Regions from separate parts of the Peribacillus sp. NPDC060253 genome, predicted to be linked through region 3. Evidence: riboswitches for the same ligand, from Rfam matches in the RefSeq annotation. Region 3 holds a riboswitch; each other region holds the start of a gene.
The links. A riboswitch is a leader RNA that binds a small molecule or an ion and turns the genes downstream of it on or off. The one in region 3 is predicted to bind preQ1.
Positions count from the first base shown of each region.

Region 1: it holds a riboswitch for preQ1, as region 3 does, so the genes downstream of both, ACFWE9_RS07315 (QueT transporter family protein) here and queC (7-cyano-7-deazaguanine synthase QueC) in region 3, are expected to answer to the same signal.
Region 2: it holds a riboswitch for preQ1, as region 3 does, so the genes downstream of both, queF (preQ(1) synthase) here and queC (7-cyano-7-deazaguanine synthase QueC) in region 3, are expected to answer to the same signal.

Region 1 is NZ_JBHXAS010000018.1:55,127-65,831, reverse strand. Features, by position in the region: partial or broken gene ACFWE9_RS07370 (hypothetical protein) at 1-19, opposite strand, end outside; gene ACFWE9_RS07365 (hypothetical protein) at 40-603, opposite strand; gene ACFWE9_RS07360 (hypothetical protein) at 771-1,172, opposite strand; gene ACFWE9_RS07355 (hypothetical protein) at 1,308-1,451, opposite strand; gene ACFWE9_RS07350 (hypothetical protein) at 2,479-2,898, opposite strand; gene ACFWE9_RS07345 (ribonuclease YeeF family protein) at 2,898-5,024, opposite strand; gene ACFWE9_RS07340 (YwqI/YxiC family protein) at 5,021-5,311, opposite strand; gene ACFWE9_RS07335 (YwqH-like family protein) at 5,311-5,736, opposite strand; gene ACFWE9_RS07330 (DUF3892 domain-containing protein) at 6,244-6,540, shown strand; gene ACFWE9_RS07325 (hypothetical protein) at 6,630-7,439, opposite strand; gene ACFWE9_RS07320 (YbaK/EbsC family protein) at 7,589-8,110, opposite strand; PreQ1 riboswitch class I at 8,279-8,323, shown strand; gene ACFWE9_RS07315 (QueT transporter family protein) at 8,330-8,815, shown strand; gene ACFWE9_RS07310 (TVP38/TMEM64 family protein) at 8,937-9,593, shown strand; gene ACFWE9_RS07305 (PAS domain-containing sensor histidine kinase) at 9,708-10,705, shown strand, end outside.
Region 2 is NZ_JBHXAS010000029.1:18,715-29,419, reverse strand. Features, by position in the region: gene ACFWE9_RS10295 (ABC transporter ATP-binding protein) at 1-988, opposite strand, end outside; gene ACFWE9_RS10290 (nitroreductase family protein) at 1,443-2,003, shown strand; gene ACFWE9_RS10285 (aspartate kinase) at 2,363-3,709, opposite strand; gene queF (preQ(1) synthase) at 3,912-4,409, opposite strand; PreQ1 riboswitch class I at 4,517-4,562, opposite strand; gene ACFWE9_RS10275 (EamA family transporter) at 4,714-5,550, shown strand; gene ACFWE9_RS10270 (BA3454 family stress response protein) at 5,794-5,928, shown strand; gene ACFWE9_RS10265 (YfmQ family protein) at 6,394-6,843, opposite strand; gene qoxD (cytochrome aa3 quinol oxidase subunit IV) at 7,076-7,360, opposite strand; gene qoxC (cytochrome aa3 quinol oxidase subunit III) at 7,362-7,958, opposite strand; gene qoxB (cytochrome aa3 quinol oxidase subunit I) at 7,958-9,904, opposite strand; gene qoxA (cytochrome aa3 quinol oxidase subunit II) at 9,980-10,705, opposite strand, start outside.
Region 3 is NZ_JBHXAS010000006.1:66,461-77,165, forward strand. Features, by position in the region: gene ACFWE9_RS03120 (gamma-glutamyltransferase family protein) at 1-348, opposite strand, end outside; gene ACFWE9_RS03125 (CapA family protein) at 419-1,684, opposite strand; gene pgsC (poly-gamma-glutamate biosynthesis protein PgsC) at 1,695-2,144, opposite strand; gene pgsB (poly-gamma-glutamate synthase PgsB) at 2,160-3,341, opposite strand; gene ACFWE9_RS03140 (hypothetical protein) at 4,130-4,345, opposite strand; gene ACFWE9_RS03145 (methyl-accepting chemotaxis protein) at 4,791-6,470, opposite strand; PreQ1 riboswitch class I at 6,656-6,698, shown strand; gene queC (7-cyano-7-deazaguanine synthase QueC) at 6,754-7,419, shown strand; gene queD (6-carboxytetrahydropterin synthase QueD) at 7,419-7,889, shown strand; gene queE (7-carboxy-7-deazaguanine synthase QueE) at 7,882-8,610, shown strand; gene ACFWE9_RS03165 (DUF4260 domain-containing protein) at 8,674-9,021, opposite strand; gene ACFWE9_RS03170 (TetR/AcrR family transcriptional regulator) at 9,074-9,643, opposite strand; gene ACFWE9_RS03175 (hypothetical protein) at 9,888-10,100, shown strand; gene ACFWE9_RS03180 (HD domain-containing protein) at 10,219-10,705, shown strand, end outside.

The DNA.
Region 1 (10,705 bases), on a different contig from region 3:
CTAATAATGTTTGCTCCAAGTTTATCCCCCATATTACAATTATTTTATTGGAATTTCATTAACCACTTCTAAATCCTTAATTTTCCATGGTTCTGACACAAAAATTTGATTTCCTCCACCTGAATAGATTCCAGCTTGATGGCCCGCCGGCCCCTCATATATAGTAGTTCCTTTAGGAATTTTCAGTGTATAAACACTATCTAGTGGAGATGAACCAGTTAGTGAACCTGTTTTTGGATCAATCCATTGTGCCTTTACAGCAAAATCAATTCTTCCTTCTATTCTAGTTGAAGGTTCTCTTGTAAAATATTGGCCTAAAGCATTTCTCCCACCACCTGCTTTTCCCGCTCTATATAAAATCAAATCTTGCTTAAGTACTTCCACATTATACTTTCCACCTCTATAGGTAGATGCAGCTCCCGGATTAATGTCTGCTAAAGGTCCTGGATTCTCTATCATATTATACTTATAGTTATCTCCAAGTTCCCCTTGACCTGTTTTATCTAGTGATGTTGTTCCTTTATTTATTAATGCTGGATTCTTTGCCTGTAAATGATCCACATACTTAGCCGCACCAGCCACACTGCCGATTCCGAGTGCCATCAACAGCCCGTTCTGGCGCTGTTCCTCGGTTAGCTGGCTGCAAAGTGGAGTTAAAAAAATAATTATAAAAGTTATAAGATATAGAAAAGCCCCTAATAAGGGGCTTTTCTATTGTGCATATTAGGGGAACAGCTCAATAAATATTATAGGCGTTTGAAGCGAGGAAGTTAATCTAATGAATAGGGTTTCCTCTCCTCGATTATCTCCACTTCATCCCATTCCACAGATTTGGAGTACATATATTTATCTGTACGTTCAAAACCCATCTTTTTAGCAAGTTCAGTGTTTGTTGTATCCAACAATACTTTACCAGTTTTTCTTTCTTCTGATGCTGGAAACAGCTCTCCCTTATATACAGCATAGGGATTAATAGAATATAATTCTTTAACTTCATTTACATCTACTATTTTCGTGTAAATATTATTTTTGTAATAAGTAAAGCCATTGTCCATATCTTTTTTATCATTGCTTATTAATTCAATAGCCTCCACTGCATCAGATTCTATGAATCTATACTCTTTCCCATTATAGATCGTATACTCACCTTTTCTTATCATTTTCCACTCCATTATTTAATTTTCCATTACCAAAAAAATAAACTGCTTCTCTTCCCGTTTAACATAGCATAAACTGGACTCTGGACATAAAAAACCCCTATAAAGGACTTTTATAGGGGTTTTTTATGTTTATATGGGTGATTTACATCAATCCCCATACTCTTCTTTAATTGCTTTATCTGCACAAAAACTATGGAATTGCTTGATTAATTCATCAATATCTTCTTTTCTTGTGATTTTCTCAAGCCATTCTTTAGGAATGTCGTCCATTTTATAGTACATACCTGCCATTGTTCCTACTCCTTGCTCAATTCAATGTACTACTGATTGAATAAGGTATAACACTTTTGTTTTATAAAAACTAACACCTATACTACAAAATCACTATAATGTTTTTCCATTTCATAAAAAAACCTTGAATGGCTTTAAGCCACTCAAAGTTTCATTTTATTCTAGTGGAATACGGATTTCTTTTTCGATAACCTTAACTATGTTACCACGGCATGCAATGGTTTTGGTGCTTTTGGATGAGTAGTCTGTTATTCAAATCAATATGATTACCACCTATAATTCTACTTACCTATTTTCCCCATCGTTATCATATATAAAAATTTAAAAATTCGATCCTCATTACCCTTTTCGATAATTGTTGAATTTTGTATTTCATCCACATCATACAATATCCATTTTCCATCTTCACAGTAACAACCTGTTGAAAATGGTACATTAGTTTTTCATTCAATAACTATATTAAGTTCTTGTAAATCTATTCCTAACTCTCTTATCTTATTTTCATACTCATTTCGTGTCATTTTTCTAACTTCCTTTATTTTGTATTGATCCATGGAGCTGCTCCCCATAACACCATAGCCATTCCTTTTTCATTGCATAAAGCAACCAATTCAGGCTTTGATTGAAAAGTTTTATATTGAGAATACCAATTAGCAATAGCATTTTCAGTAATATGAGGATTGCTTGTTCCCTACTTTATATTTAATTGATTAATAGAATTTATTTTGTTTACTGAATCTCCTGGTTTATCAATACTAAAATCATTTATAAAATTGCATTATAGTACGTATTATCAACTCTCTAGACTTTGCCTTGTTTCCAGTATAAGAATTATCAATTGAAAGATTTCTTTTCTCGAGACTAAAAAAAAAAGACCTTAACAGTAATTTGTTAAGATCTCCTCGCTTAGTATGAACGGATTTTCCCCTATCATCCAATAATTATACATTTTCTTTTTTATGCTCAACTTTGAAGAAATAATTTCGAGTTATCTTCTTACATGCTTCAGTTATACACTTTCTTCAGTTTACCTTTGGAAATAAAGTATGCTGATTCCTGCATCACTGGACCTGGGATCATACCATTGAGTAATCTTACCCCATTCAAATACATTTTCAGACAATATTCCCTCAGGATACCCAATTTGCTCTGTAAGCCATTCGCCATGCTGAGATAGTTTTTCTTCATAGTCACATTGGTTAATAGTTGGATTATTAACTTTCAAATCAATCCCCCATATTAAATTATCTTTAAATGATAATCGGACATTAAAATATTTGCTGCCTAATTTAGGTGCGTTTAAAAACCTTAAAGATTCATTATGACTATCAAGGGTTATAGATTTAAACTTACTTGAAGATTCTTTTGTTTTTATATCAACTAATTTACAGTTAGGAAAAATAAAAACACCATCTATTTCTAACTCTCCCTTTTTCAGATTACTCATCACTTAATCCCCCCTCCACTTTCTTCTAATAATTTTACAGCTTTTTTGATTTGTAACACTTCTTTTTCAGTTAATTTAAAATTTTTCAATTCAATAACATTTGGATCCTCTGCTATCTCTACAAAAGTCTTACTGATTGTTTCGTATATGTACTTACCACTTTCATCTTTTTGTTGTAACAATGTTGAATTAAATTCTATTCCATTTCCTCTTAATTTTTGCTTAGTTACATCGTCCAGTACAGGATTTACTTTTCCTTCCCTAAGTAGATCTTCAAAATCAGGTGTGAATATTTGCTCTAAACCGCCTGATCCAAATTGAGGATTCGCATCTGTCATACCTCTAGCTGATGGTAAATCATCCAGTAATTCGAACTCGATGACCTGAAATTTATAATCTCCCGTTCCATCATCAAATTCTCTAGGATTAACTTGAACACCTTGAAATATTTTTTTTGAATCTCCGTCTACACTATCTAAAACCTCTTTTGTAAAACAATAACCAGTTGGTCTTGGAAATCCAGCATATAAGATTGTGCCTTTTTTCAAAATAATATCCTCATATGTATCTATACCAAAGTAAGGATTAGAACCTTGCCATAACCTTGCTCTCTGTGAAGGTTTAAGAATGGTCTTATTTTTTAAAGTAGCTTCCTCTATTACACTCCATTTTATATTTTCCAGTTCTCTTATCGTGATATTCGGCTTAACTTCCTTTAAAACTTTTTCAACAACATCTCCATCAAGCATAACCTTAGTTCCTATGGAATTTTGTTTCTTAATTACATACTTTAGTACGTCTTCAACAGGTTTTGGATTTGGATGTTTCGCTATTTCCTTAGCATATTTTCTTACTACTTTATTTCCCTTTAATAAGTCAGTAATTTGATAGAATGAATTCTTTGCCTGTAAATGATCCACATACTTAGCCGCACCTGCTATACCGCCGATTCCAAGTGCCATCAACAGCCCGTTCTGGCGCTGTTCCTCGGTTAGCTTATTGCCGAACATGTCCTTGCCTGTAACTGCTTCGCCAAGGCCGTTGGCTGCGAGGAGTCCGTATATCCCGTATTCGGTTTTTTGGAGGAGGCTAAAGCCTTTTGTCGTTTTATAGGCATCGAGCGCGTGATTCGCTGCGTTGAGTCCTTTGGCCGTTTTGTAGATGGCGCTTCCGCCCTTGATGGCCCGGCCGGCCCAGCCGACGACGGGGATGAATCCGGCTGCGGCCATGGCTCCTGCTGCGATTCTTTCGGCATCGGACAGCTTGCGGCCCGTTACTGGATCGACTCCGGTCGTTGCCCTGATAGAATCATAATATCCGGTGAATTCCCCTGTAAAGGTTTTTGTCGTATCCCAGGCTTTTTCATACCATGGGCGGTTTTCGAGCTCTTCCATTTCGCGTTCGATTTTCCGTGCATCGGCTTGCTGCTTTTTAAAGGTCTGATAGTCTTTCATCTGACCGGCGACTTCATCCTTCACTCGATAGATGTCACTATTCTTAAAGGCCGTTTGGTTGAACGTTATCGGCGAAACATTGCCATCCTGTTTGGTGGCATCTAGTAAGGCGCGGAAAAGGCCAACGGCCACGTTTTCCTGGCCGACGGATACATCATATTCCTCGACCAATTGCCTGTCGACATTCTCGACCTTTGTCACGGTGTCATCCAGTCTCTGGCCGGCCAGCGTGATTTTTTCATTAAAGTCTTTTTGGTCGAACATATCAAGAGGCAGGATATCATCAATGCTGTCGAGGATCCTTTGAAGATCGTTCGCTTGTTCATCGACAAGGGACTTTGCTTGGTTTATGCCGTTTGAGACTTCGCCATCTAAAAAGGGAACCTCGACCACCGTATTTCCGGAGAGGTCCGCCTCTTCCAGACTGGCCGGAATGCCCTCCAAAAAACTGATCTGGGTAGTGAATAGTTCCATCCAGGCGTCCGCCACCTGGATTTGCGCTTCATAGAAGCTTTTGATGGCAGCTGCACCGGCTCCCTGAAACTCGTTATCCAGGCCGACGATACCCTGAAATTCCTTTTTCAGGGCTGTGACTTCCTTCTTTAGTTCTTCATATTGCTTGGCACGCGACTTGGTTGCGGCCGTCAATGTCTTGGCTTCATATATTTTCATCGCGTAGGAAACCCATGTGAAGACGTATGGGCGATGGCTTCATCCTGTTCTTTTAATAAGTCAATGTTGGCACGGGTATCTTCCACATTTTTCTGGACGATTTTAATATATTGCTCAAAAACCTTCTCGAGGTTCGTTTCCCGGTCGATCCATTTCGAGGTGAATTGCAATTTATTTTTTCCAAGCTCACCTGCTGGCAGATTTCCAAGCGCGACTGTACCAAGCGCCGTTTTCACCTGATCGACTTGTTTCGTTACGGCAGGATGATTCAGTTTGATTGTCGTCATTAAAACAACCACCCTTTTATATATGATATTTTACTTTCCAATTGATCTATGACGGCTTCCCCTTTACCTAAAAGGACATCCGCTTCATGCGCTATCGTGCCTGCTGCACTCAGAGCTATTTTATCTATATTCAGTATCGTGATCTTTCCCTCGATTTTCTCTTGGTAGTCGTCATAATCATCATGAATGATCGTGGACATAGCCTTATATGCATCACTGCGGGCATCTTGAAAATCCTCTGCACGGTTTCCCGTCCAGCTTTTTTCCAAATCCGGATTTTTAATTTTAGCGATTTCCCCAAGACAAGCATTCTGTTCTTCTTTGATTTGTCTTTTTGCCTGCTCCAAACGATTGATTTTTTCATTCACATCGGACATTTTACTGGAGAGGGCTGAGTGAATTTCACTCAATGAATTTGCATACACTTAAAAAATCACCTCAAAGATCTCATTATGTAGAATGTCATATTTTTCATAATTTTTATTATAAGGATTATAGTCTTACAGTTAAATAGGGATAAATAAGCTATTTACGCTAGGTATTTAGGAAATTCTTCTCATCAAAACCAATTCTGAATTAGACTTTCTACCCCTGAATTTCCATTTTTAAACATAAAAAAAAGAAACAGGCTTCCTCCTCTTTTTTTATGCATGATCTGAATTCTTTTTCGTCAATTAAATGCGGAGCTTTCACCTTTTTCCCTTTTTTATGATTTGGATTCATATTCCTCCCTTTATTAAGTGGATATAGTTTCACACTTCCACTTATTCAAGTGCCATGCCAGAGCAAAAAGGACAAGAAGACAGGCTTCGCTCATGAAGCGTGCCGATAAATCGGCACATCCTGACAAAGTAACGGCTCAAGTTAGACGAAATTCGGTTTGTATATTGCAGAACAAATGGCTCACCCTATAAATAGGAGGTGTCCAAAACATGGACCAATTTGAAAAAGCCTATGAAACCTATAAACAGCAGGGTACACCGCAAGCAAACCAAATTGATTCATCTGGAAAAGAAGAAATCATAGCAGTAAGGAAAAATGAAGAGGACAATATTATCGCAATCAAGACGAACTCTGGTCGCGAACTAGACTACCCCACTGCCCTTTCCGAAGCAAAAGCAGGCAACCTTGCCAATGTCGACGTCTTCCATAAATATGGACGTGATATATTGCGAAGTGAGCCCGATGGGATAAAAGAAAATAACTTGGATCAACTACCGGAATTTTGACTTTTTGAGGGAGCTGCCTGAAATGGGCAGTTTTTTTCTTTTGGATCAAAAACGCGGAGAAAGGACCCAGCATGATAGCCGGATCCTTATTATTCATACTGATAGGATTCAGAGATTTCAAGAAGTTGGCCACAGGATTCGACCACCTCAATGATTTCCATCCACGACATGTCCAGCCCCAGTTCATTAGCATGGGAAATCTTATCCCTTAATTTCCGGATGGCATTTGCCTCCCTCTTCCCCTTGCTTTTCGAAGGAATTTGGAAGAACCCCCTCAATTCCTTATCTTTATGAATGATATCGAATTTATCACTGATTTGCAGGCATTCTATTAAATTGATATCTTCATTTTTATCGATTCTCCTCCTATATAATTCGTTTGCCTTTTCTAAACGGTCCTCGCTGATCATTGGATACCAGATGCCATCACCGAACCTATGCATGATGATATCGCTCATCCTCATTTCCAATAGGGTAATATATCCGAATATCAGCATCCTGATTGGGGGCTTTTGAAGGTCGGCATGCGTAATTAAGCTTTTTATAGAATTATTCTCTAACACAAACACCCTTGTTTTATTCTTAAAAATACGAAGAAGTTGTATCAAAGGGGTTGAATCCGAAACCATTTCCCTAGGTGAAAAACTTTTCAAGTATTCCGAGATGATCCCTTCACCAAGTTCTTGCCTTTCGATATATCCGATGATTTCCCCTTGATCTTGCACTGCCATTATATCGAAATTCTTTTTTTCCAACGCTTTTTGTATGTCAGTTGCTTCATCATTTTTATGGCAAAACTCAAGTTCCTGGGCTATGCTCTTAACCGTGATGTTTTCTTCATAAAGAGTTTTAAGACTAAGATAGCTGCTATTGTTTTTTTTATCGCTTCCCTTTAACATCTTTCACCCTCCACTTATAAACTTTCTCCGCGATTTGCCTACCACCAATTATAGACCGTTAATTTGCATCTGGTGTAGCTATTTCAAAAGAAGTGGAACAAAGTAGAAACGGTCATCAATAAATAAAGTCCACACAAAGTGGACTTTATTTATTGCGAATCTACTGCATTGCCTACCGCCGTTTCCTCATTCCCTTCTTCTTCCCAAGCCTTACAAACATCCACCCAATCCTCGGCGTTCGAATATTCAAATAATTCCGTGGTTGTAAGTTCTATTGCTGAGTTCGCACTGCCGCATGCCGGGAACAATGACTCAAAACGCTTCATTGATACATCAAGAAAAACATCTAGGTCGTTTGCAAGTCCAAATGGGCAAACTCCCCCGATTGCATGTCCGGTCTGTTCAAGCACCTCCTCAGGTGACAGCATTCGTGCCTTGTATCCGAACATCTGGCGAAACTTCTTATTATCCACTTTTGCATCCCCAGCTGCTACAACCAAAATCGCATTTTCACCTTCCCCCTTAAAAGAAAGAGTCTTAGCAATCCGAGCAGGGATGACGCCGATGGTTTCTGCTGCCTCACTCACCGTAGCACTTGATGTTTCGAACTCCATTACATCGCCTTCCCGGTCCCATTGTTTAAAATGGCTTTTGACACTCTCGATCGACATATTATATTCACTCCTTTGAAGTACATATAAAAATAATATCATCCTTCATTGCAATAAATCAAAATCCTTTTAGACTTTCACTGCATGATGAGTTATCATTTAAAAACCATTCTTTACAAATTGACGCAACAAGCATATATGGGCTACTATTAATCTTCGGGAAAAAGCCTAAACGTGGTTCGTAACCATCCCACGATAAAAAACTAGGGAGAGAATAAAATGAATGTTCGTACACTCGTGATAAACGGGTTATTGGCTGCCTTGTATGTGGCGGTCTCATTGGTGTTTAAACCAATCGCTTTTGAGATGTTCCAATTTCGAGTTCCGGAAATGTTGAATCATCTGATTGTATTCAATAAAAAGTATATCTACGGTATCGTCGGCGGAGTCTTCATATCGAATCTGCTCTTTTCACCGATGGTTCCGTATGATTTGATTTTTGGGGTGGGGCAATCCGTGCTCGCCTTATTGCTGGTCATTTTTGTATCGCGGTTCATAAAAAGCATTAAAGGGCGGATGATCGCAACGATTATCTTTTTCACATTCACCATGTTTTTGATTGCAATTGAACTGAACCTTGCCTTTGGCTTACCATTCTGGTTTAGCTGGATGACCACGGCTGTCGGTGAGTTCGTTGTCCTCTTGATTGGTGCGCCAATTATTTATGGAATGAACAAAAGAATTCAGTTTGAAAAGTGGCTTTAAAGGAATCTTCGCTTCGTAAACCCACTATAATGTAAAAGAGCTGTGTGCATCATGCGACAGCTCTTTTTTTCACCAATGAGCCTGAAAATGATAAACTATTAGTAAGAATGGTGGTGACCCTTTGAAAAAAGTCCTGACCTTAATCGGTCTTCTGGTAATCGCAATATTCATTTATTCTAATGCGGAATTGTTTACTTTGGTTTGGAAAAGTGATCTTGATTCAGTCATTAACATATTGAAGGAAAACCTTTTGCTCACTTTTTTCGTGACATTCGTATTGATGTTTATCCAGAATTCATTTACAATCATCCCTTTAATTTTGCTCCTTACTATCAATGTCACGATATTCGAGTTCATATATGGCTATCTATGGAGTTGGTTTACAAGTGTTGTTGCGTCCGGATTGATTTTTTATGCAGCAAGAAACTGGTTTCAGGAACCACTCTTAAAGAAGATGGGCGAAAAATGGCAAGAAACCGTTGTGGAGCATGGCTTTATGTACGTATTTACAGGGAGGATTTTCCCGCTTATCCCAACGAGTTTAATTAACTTGGCTGCTGGAGTCAGTACCGTCACTTTCAAGGATTTTTTATTTGCGACAGCACTGGGAAACCTTATATACTTTTTCTTTCTATCGCTAATCTCATATGGACTCCTATCTGTTGAAATGAACCTGTACACGGTAGCTGCACTCGCAATCCTCTTCTTACTATTTATCATTATCTATAAACGTTTAAAAAAGAAAAAAGCCCTAACCATCTTCAGGAAAAACAGGTGACCGCATTGGTCCCTGTTTTTTATTTATGATTCTGCATATATTTTTCTCCGATAGTTTGTTAAAATGTGTATGTAATTTTACCTTAGAAATGTCTTAAAATCAGGGAGAATCTCCATGTCCAAACGCTCCATCTTAGCAATATATATCCTTTCCGGGATTTTTACATTAGTCGTGTTCGACTATTTTTTAACTACAAATATCCACAACAAAGTGGTTTTCATTCAACTTCAAAGAGCGGAAGGCATTGTCTTTCTTTTATCAATAGGCTTGGTCCTATACCTTTATTTAGCTAAAAGGGAAGAATTCAAACAATTAAAAGAAGCGGAACAACGTCGGCGTACACTCATTAATTCAATGGTGGATTTCGTTAACTTCAAGGATGGTGAAGGCCGTTGGCTTGAATCCAATGCCTTCGGACTGCAATTATTTCAATTGGAGCATGTAGACTATAAGGGCAAAAAAGACAGCGAGCTCGCAGAATACACCGAATTTTATAAAGAGTCGTTGATCTACTGTGAAGTTTCCGATGAAGAAACATGGATTAAAGGGGAAATCACAAGGTGTGAGGAAATCATCCCTCTTCCCGATGGCAATCACAAAACCTTTGATACGATCAAAGTCCCATTGTTCTTTGAGGATGGTTCCCGAAAAGGCTTAGTCGTAATAGGCAGGGATATATCTCAAAGAGTTGTCGCAGAGAATCAATTATTCGATAGTGAACAACGCTATAAATCATTGTTTGAACACAACCCATATCCGATGCTCATGCTTGATTTAAACGGTATGATCACTACCGTAAACCCTAGGTTTGAAACGGTAACAGGGTTTCAACAAGAAGAAATCCATGGCGCCTCATTCATACAGTTGAACTTTTCAGAGGAGGATGAAGAACTGATCCGTACCTCTTGCCAATATGTCGTGGAAAACCATAAAGGGATCAAGAAAGGGAAAGATATTGAATTCCTTACGAAATACGGGAAGTCCATCTTGCTTTCCTGTACGTTTGTCCCGATGATGATTGGTGAGGAATTAGTCGGAATCATTACTTATGCTAAAGAGGTCACTCAAATACGAGAAACGGAAGCACGATTAAGAAGAACGGAAAAATTATC
Region 2 (10,705 bases), on a different contig from region 3:
CCTTGACGGCCTCACTCTTGCTTTCCATCTTACCTTCATCGTTATCTATCGGAGTTTCAAATATTTCCGTCACTCGTTCCGCCGAAGCCTTTGCACGGGAAATGACCGTGATCAGCCATGAAAAAACGGAAAGTGACGCCACAATCCTTGTTGCATAATTTACAATTGCCACAACTTCCCCAACCTGTATATCTCCCGTTGTAATAAACTTGCTTCCCAGCCAAAGGATGATAAGGATCGCGACATTCATGACCAGCATCAGCATGGGCATGGTCGTTTCAATTAAACGGAGGGAAGTGACAGTCTTTCTTTTCAACTCGTCATTCGCGTCGTCAAACCTTCCGATCTCATGGTCCTTACGAAGAAAAGCTTTGATCAGGCGCATGCCTATCAGGTTTTCCCTCATGACGCTATTGACGTTATCGAGCTTTTTCTGGACTAGCTTAAATAACTTGGCCGCTCGTTTCATTACCCACCCCAGGAAGAAAACAAGAACAGGAATCGAAATGACCAACACAAGAGATAGTTTCAAATTGACCGCAATAGCCATGATTGCCCCGCCGATTACGATTAATGGTGCTCTCGCCATGATACGCAGGCCCATAAAAACCGTATTTTGAAGCTGGGTCACATCATTCGTCATCCTTGTAATCAACGAGGAAGTCGGGATGTTATTCAAATTCGCAAAAGAAAACGCCTGTATTTTACCAAAAAGGCTTTTCCTGACCTCATGCCCAAAACTTTGACTTACATGTGATGCTGTAAAGGAATTAACGATTCCTCCAAGAAATGAAAAAATGGAAAGTCCAACCATGATACTTCCCCATTTAATCACCACCGATAAATCTTTTTGTAAAATGCCATCATCAATTATTTTTGCTATAAATAGAGGTTGTAACAGTTCAACACCGAGCTCGACGACCATTAATAATAAAGCAAGAATGATCAAGAGCCAGTACGGTTTAAGAAATGAGGACAGTTTTATCATCTATGACACCCTTCGATTCTTCATATGTAGATAGCATCTTTCATCTTCTCATTATACATTTTTATACAGATTTTTTAAAAGATTTAAGCTGATTTAAAGGTTAGGCAAATAACTTGTTTTTTTTTTCATAAATGCTCTTGACAAATAACAGGAAATAAGCGAAAATTCTAATTGATAATGATTTTCAATTTCATTATCGATCTCTGAAATTTGATAAGCAATTGCGATAATCTCTTATCGTACCCTTTTGATATTGTACATAGTTACAATGTCGCCCCGGCTTCTCTGTGCCTAGTAGTAAAACTTATATGCTTGTTAGCGAATGCATGTCACTGGAATATTGCCCCCTCTTTATTCAAGTCATTTTATTCACGTTGGAAGCATATTAGGCAGCCGGGGTTATTTTTTTTAAAACTAATAAACTTATATATAAGATTAAAGGAGCAGGATGATCATGAAACTTGAAGATATCATTAAAGAACGGCGCAGCATCAAGCGATTTAAGGACATTCCTGTTCCTCTTGATACCATCCAAACTTTATTGGAAACGTCGACGTGGGCACCAAACCATAAAATGACCCAGCCATGGCGCTTCGTCGTGGTTCAAGGTGACAGCCGCATAAAACTGGCAGAAGCAACCCGTGCCTTCATGGCAGGCAAAGAGAAGGATCCGGAAAAGAAAAAGGAAGCAGGACAGCGTGGATATAACAAACTTATTGGTGTCCCGATGTTTATCGCAGTGATCATGGAAGAGAATCCAAATCCAATGATACGAGAAGAAGATTATGCAGCTACAAGTGCTCTGATCCAAAATTTCAGCCTGCTTGCCTGGGAACAAGGAATCGGGATGATATGGGAAACATACGGCATGATACACAGTATGGAGTTTCGTGATGCTCTAGGCGTGAAGCCTGGCGAGAAAATCGTCGGCAGTCTTCACGTTGGCTACCCTGATATGATCCCCACCCCACGTCCAAGGAAAGCGATCGATCAAATACTGACCATTATGGACTAATATAAAAGGAAAGCCTCCAATCTTTAATTGGAGGCTCAGACTGTAGACAAACTCGATGAAAATCGAGTTGAACTGCCCCGTAAATGTTAGACACCAAACTAACATTTACGGGGTGTTTTTTTATGGCTTTTACAATTTGAACGTTGTTTTAACGTAGGGAACTCGCTTTCCGCGGGCGGTCCGGGAGCCTCCTCGGCTTACGCCTGCTGTGTCTCCCCTTGACGCGATTTCCCCGCAGGAGTCTCGCATCTTACGCTCATCATAAAGAACCAGATAAAAAGTCCAGCCTTACGTATAGTGACTAAAAGATTGATCACAAAAAAACCCCCTTCTAAAAGGAGGTCACTGATCTATTATTCTCAAAAGAACTCGTGATATAATGCCTGAATTGCCGTCTCTTCATTGAATCCTTTCACGCCGAACATCATGCTTACCTCTGAAGATCCTTGGTTGATCATCTCAATATTGACCTTTGCATCGGCCAGCGCTTTTGAGGCTCTTGCCGTTGTACCGACATTATGGCGCATTCCTTCACCTACAATCATGATTAAGGCAAGATCATGCTCCACCATCACTTCATCAGCATGAAGTTCTTGCTTGATGCGTGAAATGATTTTCTTCTCGGCATCACCCTTCATCTGGTCCTGCCTTAATATTAGTGTCACATCATCAATGCCTGACGGAATATGCTCATATGAAACACCGTAATCTTCAAGGATATGCAGCAGTTTCCGGCCAAAACCAACTTCACGGTTCATCAAATATTTGCTAATGTAAATACTGCAAAATCCCTTATCACTTGCAATCCCGATAACCGGACCATTCGTATTATCCCGTGTGCTCACAATGCGGGTCCCTTGTGCCATCGGGTTGTTCGTATTTTGGATATGGACAGGTATTCCCGCACGGAATGCAGGTATTAGCGCCTCATCGTGGAATACCGAGAAACCGGCATAAGAAAGCTCCCGCATTTCGCGATAAGTTAATTCCCGGATCCCTTTCGGATTGGAAACCACATTCGGATTCACCGCATAAACGGCATCTACGTCCGTAAAGTTCTCATACAAATCAGCTTTGACGCCATTCGCAAGTATCGAACCCGTAATATCGGAACCGCTCCTAGAGAAGGTTAAAACATCACCATCTAACGTATACCCGAAGAATCCTGGGAATACTACGATTCCAGGTTCATCACGAAGAGCATATAATCGATCATAGGACTCTGGCAGCACCTTGGTAAATCCACCTTCATCCGTTACGATCAAGCCAGCCTTCTTTGGATTTATATACTGTGCCTCTATCCCGCGGCTTTGGAAATAACCTGCGACCAGCTTCGCATTATTATCCTCACCGCTGGCCTTCAAGGCATCCAAATAGCGCTTCGGGTTAGTTTGGTCTGCATGCAACAGTGCCATTAAATTTTCATGAATCCCAGTGATGACACGCTCGGATATATCCAGCTCTTCAGCAATGCTCGCATAGCGGGAGACCACGTCCTCAATTAAAGGCTCACCGTTATTCCCGCGCAGCTGCTGTTCTGCAGCCTCAATCAATAGATCCGTCACCTTTATATCATCGGAATTGCGTTTCCCTGGAGCCGAAACGACCACGATCTTCCTCTCTGGATCTGAAACAACAATTTCGAATACCTTCCTCAACTGTTCACCTGATGCAAGTGAACTTCCTCCAAACTTTGCAACTTTCATCTCGACATCCCCTATTTTCGTAAATATTCTGTCAAAATCAACTCTCCCTATTATTACGCTTTTTAGCGAAACAATCAAGTGGAAATTCCATTATAGGAGGACATTTGTATTTTCAAAAAGGACAAAGCAACAGGACCGCTAATCGAGAATGGCTAAAACAAAAAAAAGACAACAGGCATATGCCCATTGTCTCTCCTATTCTTTAACGATTATCCACAGTTTCCGGGTATAAGTCATGATTCATCAAGCGGTAATCCGCCATTTCCTCATACTTCGTACCTGGTTTCCCATAATTGGTGTATGGATCGATGGAAATTCCGCCCCTAGGAGTGAATTTACCCCAAACTTCAATATACTTCGGGTCCATCAATTCGATTAAATCGTTCATGATGATGTTCATGCAATCTTCATGGAAATCACCATGGTTCCGGAAGCTGAATAAATAAAGCTTCAAAGACTTGCTTTCCACCATCTTCACACTTGGAATATAGCTGATGTAAATGGTTGCAAAGTCTGGCTGCCCCGTTATCGGGCATAAGCTAGTAAACTCCGGGCAATTGAATTTGACGAAGTAATCACGGTTAGGGTGCTTGTTATCAAACGACTCCAGAATTTCAGGTGCATAGTCGAATGTATATTTTGTCCCTTGATTCCCAAGCAATGTAATATCATTTAATTCTTCTTCTTTTCTTCCAGACATAAAAAAGTCCTCCTCTTCCACGTTTGTCAGGGGAGATTCATAAAATGGGCCTCTATATAACAAAAACCATATCTCCTCAAAGATATGGTTGATTCGCGAAAAATATCAAAGCCATAGTTTTTTTAAGAGGGTGATGCTATGAACCTCTCCCGTTATCGGGAAATATTTTAAATTGTCATAGTAAATATAAAAAAAAAAAGACAATCTGTCAATGCAACTCTCTTAAATTGGGTTTGATTCCTTTATATATTCAGTTTAAAATGAAACAAGCAGTTCACCCTATAAGAAGGAAGAGATCATACAAATGTGGATTTTTGCAGCACTCATCACCAGTTTATGTTTCGGTATCAATAATAGCATTTTCAAATGGAGCAGCGGAAAAGGCTATTCCAAGATACATATCCAATTTTTCTTTTATTTTTCAGCTTTTATTTTGTCCATTTTTTATGGAGTATTTATGGATGGTTTGAAGCTGGATTGGCTATCTATCTTGCTTGGTGCAGCTATTGGTGTACTGAACGCTAATGGTAACATCCAGATGGCAAGCGCCTTTGAAAAAGGGCCGGCAAGCTTGACATCACCATTAATCGCAGCGAATGCCATATTCCCCATTCTCTGTGCAGCTTTAATTTTTCACGAACATATTTCTACCCTGCAGTGGAGTGGAATCGTCTGCATGTTTCTCGCTACCTTAGTCATTCAGTATACACCTAATGCTAAAGGTAACCATCAATATGTCCCTTGGATTATGCACACATTATTCTCCATCTTATCTTTTGGTGTACTCGGCATTCTTATGACGACATCAACACGTCTTCATTTAAACTCCCTTGATATCCTTGTATCAATGTATGGAGGCGGAATGCTTTATCTTCTTTCGGCTCTAGCCTTTAAAAATGAAAAAATCAAGCTAAAGGAAGTCAAAATCGGTTCCTTAGTAGGCTTTTTAAGCATGATAGGCTATGGATGTTATTTCTTTGCATTGAACACCGGGATCGCAAGCATCATTTTCCCTGTCGTCAGCCTGAACTGTTTAGTTGTCGTATTCGCTGGATGTTATTTATTCAAGGAAAAACTAAAAACCTATCAAATTGCCGGAGTATTTGCAGCATTAATCGGCATTATCTTAACTAAAATATGAATATAGTTCATTTACAAAAACAACCTGACTGTCATGTGCACACAAGCCAGGTCGTTTTTTTATTTAGCCGGGAAATAGGATTGGTTCAAAAAAAGTGTTGACACATCCTTTTAAATAACAGATAATTTTGAATATTGATTCTTCCAATTTTGCTGCTTTTGAAATGTTTGAAAAATCCTCTGCCACGGGTATAAAAGAAGTAGGTACAACCATCTCATTTAATTAAGAAAGGAAAGATGCAAAATGGTAAAAGTTACAGTAACAGTTGATTTCCAAGGAAAATCTTATCAAACTAACGTCCTTACTAAACCGGGTACTAATCAAGAAGAAATTTTACAACTAGCCCTTCATCAAGTAGAAAAACAATGGAAAGCATAAAAAAGCAGGCATCGTAATAGATACCTGCTTTTTTATTACCTTTTTGATCTAATTTCTAAAATCACTTTTCACTTGCACTATAAAGATCCCCTTTACAGATATTCCCTCCCACTTAAAAGCAATTGTTTTTTCCTTCAATCTGAATAACCAGTAATTTAGAATTACACAATAAAGACTTATAAAAAAAGACGGTCTTTTTAAGGACCGTCAAGTTTGTAGACAAAAGGAATCCTATCTAACGGTTAAAACAAAGTTGGTTGGAACGGTTGTGCGAGAACTCCTGCGGGAAAAGCGCGTCCAAGGGAGACCCCTCAGGCGTAAAGGAGCAAGGGGGACGGAAAGCGAGTGCCTGGAGTGGTAATCTAATTTTTACATACCCTCAAAAAAACTGTAGACAAACTCAATTTTCATCGAGTATATCTACAGTCTGAACGCTCATTTTAAGGACCGTCTTCTTTAATGTTTTTATACTAAATTTCTTATTAATGGCATGGAATGTTCTTGAAGGCTATCGGAAAGCAGGCTATAAGAAACTAATTTCTTCTTGTACTGCTTAACTACATCAACGTGATCGTTGTAAATGTACACAAATATCCTAACATCCTTTTTGCCACTTTTAGTATCAATGACTAATGGAGTCCCACTGTTCTCTGGATGTAAAAACAATTGCTCGTTACCCGGGAATATGTGATTTTTCTTTAGAAATCTAGCTTCATTAAAATAATTTATGACTTGGAGTTTTTTTTCATTTTCCAAGCGTTTTCCGTTAAGGGTTACGATAGAGTTGGCTTCGCTAAGTTCAGAATGCAGTTTAAATTTGCTCAGAATCCAATTCACTGTATCGGTCGGAAGACAAGAAACTAATATTTTAACCAAACTTAAGATAATTGTTAAAATCAAAACAGGCAATGTCATATTTCATCATCTCCGCTATGGTCTAAATTTATTGGCATATAACTAATTATAACAAAGGGACGGATGGATTTTCATAGAAGATGTGACCGTTCTATTAACGTTTCGCTTTTCGTGAACCCCGAAATAAGATCCAATTTTCATGCAGCGAATTAGAAAAATATATACTTCAACCACTGCAATTAAAAGCAAAAAAACTGGACGTCATGATGACGACCAGTTTTTTCGGAATTGCTTATTGATATCCCCAAATCATTGTTAGCATTGTACCGAAAATCGTAACTAATGCAACAAATAATCCATAATAAACGTTTGTATAAATCGATGCTTTATCTTCAGACTCTCCTGCATGCATGAACATGACCAATTGAAGTGCTGCTTGCATGAAGGCCGTCACAAGCAGGACGATCACTCCCATTTTAAGTGAAAGATCAAACACTATAACTGAAAGTGCAACCAAAGTCAGGACTAGTGAAAAGGCAAATCCCATTACTTGTCCCCGTGGGAATAATTCTTTCATATTACATCATTCCTTTCAGGTAAACGAAACTGAAGATGAAAATCCAGACAACGTCTAAGAAATGCCAGTATAGTGAGAAGATGAAAGCCTTGTTTGTTGTTTCTGGAGTAAAACCGCGTTTTTTAGTCTGCAGAATGATGAATGTTCCCCAGAACAAACCAAGCGTAACGTGAGCTCCATGCGTACCTAGCAACGTAAACAAACTAGATAAGAAAGCACTTGTTTGGATCGTTGCTCCTTCATGTACATACTCCACGAATTCGTAGATTTCAACTCCCAAGAAGCCTAAACCAAGAATAAGAGTGATAACGAAGAAACTTAGCATTGCTTTCTGTTTACCAAGTCTCATTGCATTGATTCCAAGGCCGATGGTAAAACTACTTGTTAAAAGGAAAATGGTTTGAAGCATTAGGGTTGGCACTTTAAAAAGTTCTTCCCCTGATGGGCCATTCCCAGTTCCCTCAACTAATACAAAGTAAGTGGCGAACAGTGTAGCGAAAAGAGCTATTTCTGCTCCCAGGAAAATCCAAAATCCAAAAATCTTTAAGCGATTTTCTTCCGTGCTATATTCTAGTGGCAGCGAGCTATCTATTTTCATTACTTAGCACCTCGCAATTTATTTTCAGTTTCTTCAATCTCTTCAACGGAGATATAACGTCCGTGATCTTTTTCGAATGAACGAAGCGTCATACAAGCAAAGATTCCGATTGTTGCAATGATTGCAATGATCCACATGCTGAATACCATCGCAAAGCCCCAAACGAAGAAGATACAACTCAGGATAAATGGCACGCCGCTGTTATTTGGCATATGAATCTTTTCTATTTTACCGCTGAATAATTTAAAGCCCTTTTTCTTAGAATCCCAGAAGGCTTCCGTAGATTCAACTGTTGGTACAACGGCAAAGTTGTATTCAGGAATTGGTGTATGCGTTGCCCACTCTAGAGAACGTGCATCCCATGGATCGTTTGAAATATTTCTTGATGCATAACGAGTGCTCCAATAAATGTTGTACAAAATTAAAGCAAAACCAATTGCTAAGCCAATCGCTCCAACGAAAGAGAGCATATTCAATGGACCATAGCCCGTTGATTCAGAGTACGTGTACATACGACGTGCTTGCCCATCTAAACCAGTGATGAACATCGGGAAGAATGTTACGTTAAAGCTTATTGTAATGAACCAAAACGACCATTTCCCAATCTTTTCGCTCAACATGAAACCGAACATTTTTGGCCACCAGTACGTAAAACCAGCAAGTACGGCAAATACAGTACCTGGAATCAATACGTAGTGGAAGTGAGCTACTAAGAACATTGTATTATGGTATTGGTAGTCAGCACTTGCCATCGCAAGCATAACTCCCGTTACCCCACCGAGTGTGAAAATCGGAATGAAAGCTAAAGAGTAAAGCATTGGGACGGTAAAAACGATTTTACCTTTCCAAAGTGTGAACAACCAGTTGAATATCTTAACACCGGTCGGTACGGCAATTGCCATCGTTGTGATGGAGAAGATACCGTTAACCATTGCACCGTGACCCATTGTATAGAAATGGTGAGCCCATACAACGAAAGAAAGAGTAGAAATAGCTACCATGGAGATAACCATCGAATTATACCCGTATAGGTTCCGGCGTGCAAAAGTTGAAATGATTTCACTGTAAATACCGAATGCAGGTAGAATGACTATATAAACTTCAGGATGTCCCCATACCCAGAACAAGTTTGCCCAAAGCATATCACTACCGCCATTAGCCATTGCAAAGAATTGAGTTCCGAATAGGCGATCCATTGTCATCAACGCAAGAGCAACCGTTAATACAGGGAAAGCGAAAACGATAATAAAGTTTGTTATCAAAATGGACCATGTGAACATTGGCATTTTCATTAAACTCATGCCAGGTGCTCTCATTTTCAAGATGGTTACGATAAAGTTGATACCAGTCAGTAATGTACCGATACCAGCAATCTGAATCGCAATCGCGTAATAGTTCGAACCGACTGATTCAGCGAATTCGTTACCTGCCAGTGGGAAGTAAGAAGTCCAACCTGCATCAGGAGAACCACCGACTACGAAAGAGATGTTAAATAACATCGCACCCATAAAGAATAACCAGAAGCTTACTGCGTTTAGACGTGGGAATGCTACGTCACGCGCTCCAACTTGTAATGGTGTAACAATGTTCATTAACCCAATAATAAATGGCATAGCCATGAACAGGATCATGACAACCCCGTGTGTTGTAAAGATTTCATTATAATGCTGTCCATCCAACAAACCGTTATCTGGAACAGCCGTTTGAGCACGCATCATGAGGGCATCTGCGCCACCACGGAAAAGCATAAGTAATGCTGACAAGATGTACATGATACCAATCCGTTTATGGTCAACTGTTGTTAACCATTCACGCCATAAGTAACCCCATTTTTTAAAATAGGTAATTCCGGCAACAACCGCGATCATGGTCAAGCCAATAGCAATCATGGATGCATAAATTGCAGGACTTGGGTGAGGTACGGCAAATCGATCAAAGTAATCCATACTTTTGTGACTCCTTTCAGGAAAATATTCCTTATCGTGTAAAACTAGTAGTTTAATAGAACGTGAGTTAAAACTTTAATGATTGCTGTGTTCTGAATGTCCCTCGTGTGAATCTTTGCTGGACTCCTCAGAATCAGTTTTTTCAGTATCAGATGTTCCGTGGTGATGACCTGAATTTTCACCCTCTGGAGCTGGAGAAAACTTCAAGTGAGTCCCAGTGAACGTGGATTGCCCCACATGACCTGGTTCTAATAATTCATTGAATTTATCCTCAGTAATTGGTTTAGCCGTAGCTTTAATTTCATCTACCCACTTATCGTATTCTTTTGTAGGCAATACATTAACGTTGAACGTTTGCTGAGCAAAACCTGAACCACTGAAGTTTGAATTTCGACCCATATACTCCCCTGGCACATCAGCAGCTAAATGCAACGTGGTAACCATGTCGGACATCGCGTATTTTTGTCCACCAAGTTGTGGAATCCAGAAACTGGCGATTGGACCGAATGAGTATAGTTTAAATTCAATTGGCCGATCAGTCGGTAAAAACAAATAGTTAACTGTTTCTATGTCTTCTTCCGGATAACTAAAATGCCACTTCCAGTTAGAAGATGAAGCGTAGATAACTAATGGTTCTTGTTTTTCGTAACCTTTCGGTGTTGCCTCAACTTCATTTGTTGTTTTTACAGTAACAACTGAAAGGAAAGCAACGATTAAAATTGGAATCGCTACCCAAATTATTTCAAGAACCTTACTTCCTTCAATATGAGGTGGTTCATAATCATCACTCTGTTTGGAAGC
Region 3 (10,705 bases):
ACTTGGGTCTTCCGGAGAGGATTCACGATAATCGATGAAATTGGGTTTGCCGGACTCAGGGTCGATCAGCATACCGCCGCCACCACCTATCCCAGATCCATAGGGTTCGATTACACCTAATGCATAAGATACCGCAATAGCGGCATCCGCCGCAGTTCCGCCGTTATCCAAAATATCCATCCCCACATCTATTGCGATAGGGTTTGAAGAACTGACCCCATATGATTGAGCTGTCTTACTATCTATCGGTTCATTCGTGTCAGAAATAGGGGATGGCTTCGAACATCCAGCTATATATATGAGCATGCAAAGGGAAAGGAGCACTTTTCTCGTCATACGGTTAATCATCTGTTGTTCCCCCTTTTCGTTGAGCATCTAAGTAGTGTGTTCTCTTATTCACGTAGGATCCATTGTTCTCTTACTGGATGGGGTGCATGTTCTGCTGTTTGACTTTTTCTTCTTTTTTCTCTTGTGCAGCTTTCTTGTCTTTCGCAGCTTTTTCTTCTTGTTCACGTTGTGCCTTATGGTCGATTACCTTCTTGTGATTCAGGGTAATCTCGATATGATCCTCTTTTTTCGACCATTGGGCTTTTTCACTCGTTTCCTTCGTCAACTGACGGTAAACTCGTGATTGATCGATTGTTGAGGTGGCTGGCCTTGGAGTGGCTTCTTCGATTTGCAGAGGAACGACATCGATTGCAGCTTTTCCGTCTTCCGCCAAATGGTATTGAACCATGGCTGAATCCTTTGTACGTGTCCAGCCTTGATCGAAAATGAAGTTTCCTAAACTATAGAAAATGATTCCATCTTTATAAACATCAAAAGATTGTAGTACATGGGGATGATGGCCGATGATGATGTCTGCCCCCGCATCGATGACCGCTTTAGCCAAGTCAGTTTGACGGGAGGTTGCAGATGATGAATACTCTTGACCCCAATGCATATTCACTACAACCAAATCTGCGTTACCTTGCTCGGCATCCCTTGCTTTGCCAATCATTTCAAATAACAAATCAGGATTCGCGTTCAATAAGCCAGCTTGATCATTTTTTGGTACGGCATCCTTTTTATAAACATCTGTAAAGCCAAGTGTTGCGACACGTAAGCCATTAACGTCCGCATAGTCGATGCTAGCTTTAGCGTCGGCAGTGTTCGATCCAACACCGACATAGTCCATATCCGCATTTTTGAATTCATCAATCGTATCAAGAAGCCCTCGTTCTTCAAAGTCCATCATATGGTTATTGGCCAATGTCATCACAGAGAAGCCAGCATCTTTAACGGCCTTCACACCACTTTTATTGGAGTTTAACCGGATGGCCGTGTCTGCTTCCTTGTAGTTAGATACCCCGTCTTTTAAAGCAGGGTGTTCATAATTCCCGCTGACATAGTCTGAAGCGGCAAAATAGGGCTTCATATAACGGAACAGATAATCATACCCGTGCTTTTCCGTCACTTCTTCAACATTACGCCCCATCATCACATCACCGACCATTGTCATCGTCAATGGTTGATCAGATTTGGAAGCGGCTGTTTTCAAATCTTCAGCTTGTCCCATCCAAGTGGTAATGCCTAAAGCGATTAGTAATATAGGTAGTATGATTCCAGCGTATTTAAGATTCTTTTTCTTCGTGCGCTTAATAAAGATAAGTGTTTTTTCTTTTGAATTTAAAGTCCGTTTCATTTTATGCACCTCAGAATAGGGAGTACACGTTCATTAAACCGAAAGTTAAGCCGGATAATAAAAGCGTGCTGCCGAGTGTCAATGGCATTCCTTGTCTTTGAATGGTATTCGCTATCAAACCAGGTACGATTATACCGATTCCCCGAAACTCGAATATTTCAAACGGCATGACGGGGTAGACGAAGTCCAATAGGAGTTTCAAGCAAATCCCGGTCACCATCATGGCTGCGAATTTTCTTCTTCCATATAAAATCACCCATCTTGAAAGGCCGTGAGTGACGATTAAATAAGTTACGACACTAATGATCATGATGACAAGCATGATTTGCACTTGGTCAAATACTAATGCCAAATAACCTGGTACAATAAGTCCTGCGGGTACGACACCCGTTTTTTCTGAAAAGATAAGGCTTAGCGTTACTCCTAGTACTAGTGCTACATATAAATCCGTTCCAAACATTAAGGTTCCTCCTACTTAACTCGCTTTTTGCTTCGTTTTAGATTTCATGAATGCTTCGATTAATGGTTCCGCTGCACCATGAATATTACCCACACCGTAAACGATGCGGTTTTTCATTAATGGGCGGAGACGGGCCACAATTTCTTCAGTTGACCAGTTTTCTAAATCCCAATACTCTTTTGTATCTAAATTACCTTGCTCGAAAACCCTTGTGATCGGTGATGTAGTTTCACCAATGGCAATGACGATTTCGGACTTTATGTATGGCAAGACATCTCTTGCAAACTGCTCGGTACGATCAACACGATCGGGACGGCAGTTCATGATGACGATAGGAGGTTCTGTGCTGTATCCGAACGTATTGACACGTTCCCAGATATTCAGCGTCGATGACGCGTCATTTGCCGCAAAGCCATTTACAAAGAAAGTTGGCTGGATTGGATCCCCGAACTTGGTGATCCGCATGGCACCTGGATCGGGATGTGCATTTAACATGCCGCGAAAAGCCGTTTTTTCATCAATGCCCAAAGCTTCTGCAACGGCCAAAGCCAGTGAAGCGTTATCAGGAAATACCATATAGTCGAATTCGCGTAGGAAATCTTCCGATATTCTTGAATTATCTGCCACGATCACTTTTGTGTTGCGTTCTTTGGCAATTTGTTTGAAAAAGTCCAAGTATTCACTTTCGATTGTTATTAAATGACCATTATGGGGTATGGTAGCAGTGAAGGCCTCAGCTACTTCATCCAATGTTGGGCCCATGACATCCATATGGTCTTCTAATACATTCACGATGACCCCAATGTTGGCTTGGATCATTTTATTTTGGAAGATTAGTTGATAATCAGGCTGAACGGCCATACATTCACAAACAAGTGCCTCTGTTCCAAGATCGGCAACTTCTTTGACCACACGCCGTTGTTCACCAATGTTCGGTCCCTCTGGGCGGCGTACGATCGGTTTTTCTTTGTCCGTAAACCAATAGATCATTCTTGCCGATGTTCCGGTTGTTTTACCTACTGTTTTGTACTTAGCTTCTTGAATTACACCTGTAATTAAACGCGTTACAGTCGATTTCCCTCGAATCCCATTCACATTTACACGTACTGGAATGGAGTCGAGACGCTTTTGATGGCGTTTTTGTTCGACTATTCCATAGCCAAGCAAAAAGATCGCACAGATAAATATTGGTGCCATTTTTTTACCTCTCTTTTTTGAAGTATTTGATTTACTGAATACACACTACATGATTTTAAACTTAATAGGCAAGAGTCAATTATTCTATCGTAATATAGTTTTTATCATCTTTTTCAAAAAAATGTATATAAGAGTGTAATAGTATCTAAAGGGATTAAATGTGCTATGAGTACAAAGATGCGGATGAAAACTCAGTCAAACCTGGTTTATTTACACTAATTTATGGTAGTTGTAACAAAAACCCATGATAAATAGCACAAAAACAGTTTCGTGAGTATTTGAACCTAATGCTTAATGGCTATATTTATATAATGAAATGTTTTTTGGAGTGAGGTTTATTACAGTTTAATAATTGTTTATACCCAGAAGGTAATCTTTATGTAATATTGTTTATTCATTTGTCATTCAATGTAAAATATTGCATCTATCGACTCAAATAGTTGAACTCTTTTGAATTTGGACAAAGATGAGTAAAAGAACACATCTCTTTTTTAATATATTTTCCGGTTTTTTCCTCAGAGAATACCCATGGGACTATAATTGAACTTTTACCTGAAACATGAAATAAACTAAAGTTAATCCATTTTTTTTAAAAAATACCTAGTTTCTTCTATAGATATAGTGTTTATAGAAGAATGAAAAATAAAAAAAGCTCAGAAGTATATCTGAGCTTTCGGCTTATATATTGTAAATGAATGGAATGGTCACGAATCTCCGTTTATCATGGAGATTTAACGTTTGTGAGTCTTGAGCTACAGCATTGGTAGCTGATTATGGAAGGAATCCGGTTAACTGGATTTCTTTCTGTCAGTAATCTCAAGGTTGGAGTCCTTTTTACCGCCATCAATCACATAAAGTCTAGGAGCTAATCTCCTTCTTTTTCCTTGATTGTCAGGATTCATCTTCATATAATTTTCGTATTCTTTGCGAAAGAATTCTTCGTTTTCCCGTTCCAGTGCTTTTCTTTCGTTAAAATCTGCTATGAATTTGAAAAAACGTTTCATATGAATTCCTCCTTGTGGGGTTAAAAGGTCTTAGTTTAATAGTAACATATCATTAGTGGAATTTAACCTTTTTTACGAATTCGGAGTGAAAATTGTGTTTTTGTGTGAATAAAGTTGTGAATGATTTGATTCGAGAGAAAGCATGCAGTGGATCCTTACTGAGTATAAGTATCCGTGCATGGTGTTGAAAGGAAAGGTCAGGATTTTCAGGTATTGGAAGCAATGATTATATCAGTTAAAATATTCCTTTAGTTATATCTATTATACACTAAATATTCTGAAAACGAAGAAAAATATTCACTTCCAGCCTCTTTTAATAGATTTGCTTTTTAATGGTTATTATTGTGTATAGTTATTTATTCCCCGATATACGAAAATGAAACAACCCTTATAATGGAAGAAAAAAAGCAATTTCCCGCATTCATGTGACGGGAAATTGCTAGTGTCATAATTGGAACTTCTTAACCTGTTCAGTCAGCAGTTCTGCCGAAGATGCAAGTTCACTGGCGTGATTCGTGATTTCATCCATTGATGAGCTCGATTGTTGAGCGGAGGCGGAGACTTGTTCGATACCTGCCGCTGACTCCTCAGAAACGGCTGCAATGTCTTCGATGGCCTGATTGATCTTTTTACTATTTGTAGAGATGTAGTTTAATTCATTAGTAATATGCTGAATCTTCGTACCCATATTCCCGACAGAGTGATTGATTGTTTCGAAGGTTTGGCCGGTAAGGGTTATCTGTTTCGTGCCCTCATCCACCTGTATATAACCATCCTCCAGGGAATGGACGACGTTTTTTGAACCAGCTTGTATTGCGGTTACGATTTCGGTGATATCCCCAACCGAGTGTGTGACCCCTTCAGCGAGTTTTCGCACCTCATCCGCGACGACGGCAAAGCCTTTTCCATGTTCGCCAGCCCGTGCCGCTTCTATGGCCGCATTCAAGGCCAATAAATTGGTTTGATTGGATATATCCTTGATGACATGAACAAGCTGAGAGATTTCCTGTGAATGGGAATCGAGCCCTTTCACTTGCTCGACGGCATTTTTAACGACCTCATCAATCATTTTCATTTTTTGGACTGAACTTCGCATTAAAGTGGTTCCTTCCTTTGTCATGGAAAGGATCTCGGTTGAGCTTTGCGCTACCTCGACTCCTTCAAGATGGGCCTGTTCGATCTTGCCGCTGAATTCATCCATCATCCGCACCATTTCAGTTGCCCGGTTTGCTTGCGACTCCGAACCCTCCGAAAGTTCGTACATGGTGGTCGCTATCTGTCTGCTGCCCTGTTGGACTTCATCCGCTGATTGAGTCAAATTTTCACTTTGGTTCGAAACGGATTCGGATACAGCCAGCATTTTTTCAATCGTATCACGCAGGTTTTTCTGCATTTGGTTGGCGGATACCGTTAATTCCCCAATTTCGTCATTTGACTTTTGCTCAAGGGGCTCATGATTCAGCTCTCCGTCAGCCACCATTTTCATCCTGTCCCTGATTTTAAGGAGGGGGGCGGTAATGAGATTGGCTGTAACAAGCGCAAGCAGGAGGCCGATAAGGACTGCCGCAATGGATATGATGATACTTGTCGACTTAATCGATTTCCCGCTTGCGATGACGGTTTCACCCGAAGAGGCGATTAATTCCTCGCGTTCCGTAGCAAGCTCCTTGAAACCCTCCATTACTTCATTGCTGATTGGCGCCACTTCATTTTTGAGTATCTCTTTAGCGCGTTCTTCATTTCCTTTTTCATATTGGGTAAATACCCGGTCTACAATCATCGTTCTCCAATCGACGCTTTTCTCGATCAAATCCTTCGCTTTATCCGAATCGCTTAAGGACAAGAGTTTCTTCTGGATGACCTGACTTTCTTCGGTATATTGTAAGAACTTTTCTTTATAACTCTCGTCACCATATAGAATATAAGCTCGGGCGAATGCGGTTCTTTGTGCTAGATTATATAGTAGCTTTTCATTTTGGATAAGAAGCGGAAGTTCCTTTTCGATGATATCCTGGGAATATACCAGTGACTTGTTGCTGCTATAAATATTGAATGCTCCTAAGATGATACATAAAGATATAATGAGTGAAAATGCCACCAATACCTTTCCTTTAATGCTTTTCAAATGAATGGACCCCTTTATCGATATTTTGTTCATACTTGTTTATCGGATAGTTAATGGGATATTTAAGCAATGAAAAGATAACCAAATTTTCCATCAGATCTAATATTCACTAAATATAATCATCTTGATTTATTATCGTTTTCAAGTTACTATTGACTTGGAAAAATATAATATTCCGCGTTAAGGCGGAAGAGGTTCTAGCTACCCTCTCAAAAAAACTAAGGAGAAACAGTGCTCTATTCTTAGGGTGCTGTTTTTTTCCGTAAAAAGGAGTTTTATAGAAATGAAGAAAAAAGAAAAGGCAGTGGTTGTGTTTAGCGGAGGTCAGGACAGTACGACTTGCCTGTTCTGGGCATTGGAGAGATTTGAGGAAGTGGAAGCGGTGACGTTCGATTATAATCAGCGGCATAGCTTGGAAATCGAATGCGCTCAAAACATTGCCAAGGAATTGGGCGTGAACCATCATATCCTTGACATGTCGCTGCTGAACCAACTGGCACCGAATGCATTGACGAGAAGTGATATTGCAGTGGAGGACGGGGAAGACGGGGAATTGCCGTCAACGTTCGTACCAGGGAGGAATTTGCTGTTCCTTTCGTTTGCCGGGGTGTTGGCCAGTCAGATTGGCGCTAAACATATCGTCACAGGTGTATGTGAGACGGATTTCTCAGGATATCCAGACTGTCGCGATGTATTCATTAAATCGTTGAATGTGACCTTGAACTTGTCGATGGACCAGTCATTCGTGATTGATACGCCGCTAATGTGGCTTAATAAAGAGGAAACATGGGAGCTTGCGGATCAGCTTGGCGCATTCGAGTTTGTCCGCGAAAAGACCTTGACTTGCTATAACGGAATCATCTCCGACGGCTGTGGAGATTGTCCGGCATGTAATCTGCGAAAAAAAGGACTGGATGACTATGTAAGCAGACGGAAGGTGCTTTCATGATGTACGGTTTTTCTATAGTGGATAAACTCCAAAAAATTGATGAAGATATTCAGCGCAGCCAATTGAAGTATACAAACAAGAGGGTTCTCGTGAGTAAGGAATTCACCTTTGACGCGGCGCACCATTTGCATGACTATGAAGGAAAATGCAAGAACCTGCATGGCCACACATATAAGGTCATTTTCGGATTGAGCGGGTATACGGATTCACGCGGTTTGATGATAGATTTTGGGGACATCAAGGATATATGGAAAAATGAAATTGAAATCCACTTGGATCATCGTTATTTGAATGAAACCCTGCCGCTCATGAACACGACAGCTGAAAATATGGTTGTTTGGATTTATGAAAAAATGGCCGAAGCCCTTTCATTAAAAGATTATGAGGGTGCTAGGGTCGAATTTATTCGCCTTTACGAAACGCCAACAAGCTATGCTGAAGCCAGACGGGAGTGGATGGAAAGTGAGTAAACTCCCCGTTATGGAAATCTTTGGCCCGACCATCCAAGGTGAGGGAATGGTCATTGGTCAAAAAACCATGTTCGTTCGGACGGCCGGCTGCGATTATTCGTGTGCCTGGTGTGATTCCGCATTTACTTGGGATGGCACCGGTAAGGAAGATACCGTCCAAATGACTGCTGAAGAAATATGGGATGAGCTGAAGCGAATTGGGGGTTCCGGTTTTTCCTTCGTGACGATATCAGGCGGAAACCCGGCTCTGCTGAAAAACCTAAACGGCTTGATAGCGATCTTACATGAAAATAAAATGAAAATAGGTGTCGAAACACAGGGGAGCCGATGGCAGGATTGGTTTCTCGATATTGATGAACTGACTATTTCACCTAAGCCGCCGAGCTCTAGAATGAACACGGACTTTACGGTGCTAGATCAAATCATATCGAACCTGGCTGATCGAAATCCCGATAATAATGTCTCGTTGAAGGTAGTCGTCTTTGATGATGAAGATTATCAGTATGCAAAAAAAGTACATGGCCGGTACCCGGATGTTCCTTTTTATCTGCAGGTCGGGAATGATGACAGCAGGACGGCGGATGATCAGCACCTAATTAGCGGACTATTGAAGAAATACGAAGAGTTAATTGATAAAGTGATAGCTGATGATGAATTGAATGATGTGAAAGTGCTGCCACAGTTGCATACCTATATATGGGGTAACAAGCGAGGCGTGTAAAGAAAAGAGAGCAGGAGGCAGTGTGATGCGTAACCACGCTGCCTTTTACATGAGGAAAGCTTATTACAGCCTTTGAATGTGCGTAGCTTTGAAGGATGAAGTGTATTTAAGACCATACCCAAATAAGCGATCCATTCCAATATGAGCGGTCCAAATTAAACCAATCATCATCAATGCATCCGACTTTAGAAAAACGGCTAGTAAGATCGTGAATATGGAGAGGGTATAAGTATGAAATAAGTTATAAACTTTTGCTCCAATCCGCTCATTGATCAGATAGGCCAGCATGGAAGCATCAGGTGACAAAATCAATAAAAGGAACATCCACCAGCTGAATTCATATGACGAATAGATGGAAATCGTAGCTAAAAGGACCATGAGTCCTTCAATATGAAGGAATTTCTTTACCATTTAAAAACCTCCCAAATTTTAATTGACCATTGGTTAATAATGTTCAAAAAAATTATCTGATGTTCTTCGTGATATTTTTAACATGAAAATAAGCTAAACCTTTTACATCTTGATAAGATAGTTCAGAATTAATATAAAACGTTATGAATCCGTGAAGAGAAAGAAAAATGGACCATATTGATGCAGGATTCAGTTTGTTGTCCGTTAGGTCCGTCAGGGACTGGATTAGCTTCTCGTATGTTTTATTAGAATCGAATTGAAGTAACTGCTGAATTTCTTTTTCCTTCGATAAAAACATGATGGAATAATGATTCTGTTGGGTTAAACCGAACTCTAAGAAACACAATAAAATCTTTTCCATTTTTTCAGAAGGGTCATTTTCCGACATGATGATATCATCGATTAAATGATTTAAAACGGAAAAATCCGTTTTCACCAAACTATAAAATATTTCTGCCTTATTTTTAAAATGATAATAAATGGCTCCATGGCTGCAATCCAATGATTTAGCCAATTGCCTCATTGAGACATTCGAATACCCTACCGCTGCAAAAAGGTTTCTGGCTTCATTCAAGACCATTTCCCTGGACAATTCTTTACCTGCTGATTTCCTTGGAGACATCTTGTCACCTCCTTATTTATTGACCACTGGTTAATCGGAATGATAACTCACTGATTTTTAATTGTCAATTATTAGATCGAATTGTAAATGGCTGTTTATAAAGTTAAAAATTCACCATTTAATGAAACGAAAATTCACGTAATCGTCAAACGGAGTTAACCTGAATCCTGATTTATCGTTGAACCAGTAATATCCTTTTGTGGTATTGTAAGGGTATGCAATGGGCGTTGGGGGGATTATATAAGTGAAAAATAAATTCGGGATATTATCTTCAATTGTCATAGTCTTGACCGGGTATTTTCTATACACTAAACCTTATAAAGATAAAACAAAACCTGTAGAAGACATTATTGAAGTGTATCCACCAGATCAAGTAATAACAAATGAAATGATAATCATAGAGGGTATTGATGAGGTCAATCCAGGTGATATCGACTTGAATGATGAAGAGGAGTAAATTAAATTTACAAGAAAACAATATGAGCAAAATGAAAGGGGGGAAATAATTTTTACAGAAAAAGATCAGTGAAATCACCTACCTGTAATGAGTAAACTAATGGAGGAGGCCGCAGTTATTGATCGTTTCGGATAGTATCTATGGGAAACACATTGTAGAGGGAGTCCTGGAAGAGCTGATAGGGAGCAAACCGGTCCAAAGGTTGAAGGGGATACATCAAGGAGGGGCAAGTTATTTAGTTAATGAGAAGTGGAATGTCACACGATTTGAACATTCTATTGGTGTGATGCTTTTAATAAAGTCGCTTGGTGGGTCATTAGAGGAACAAATCGCAGGATTGCTGCATGACGTATCCCACACTGCATTTTCACATGTCATTGATTTTGCTCTGGATTGTAAGGATGAAGATTATCATGAAAAAATTTTTGATCATGTCATTAAGGAATCCGAAATTCCACCTATACTGAAACTGTATGGATATAATTGTGAAGATATTTTTGAGTCAAAATGGGCATTGCTTGAACAGCCAGCACCTGAGTTATGTGCCGATCGGGTTGATTATACTCTCCGGGATATGTATCAATACGGACATATCACACTCGAAT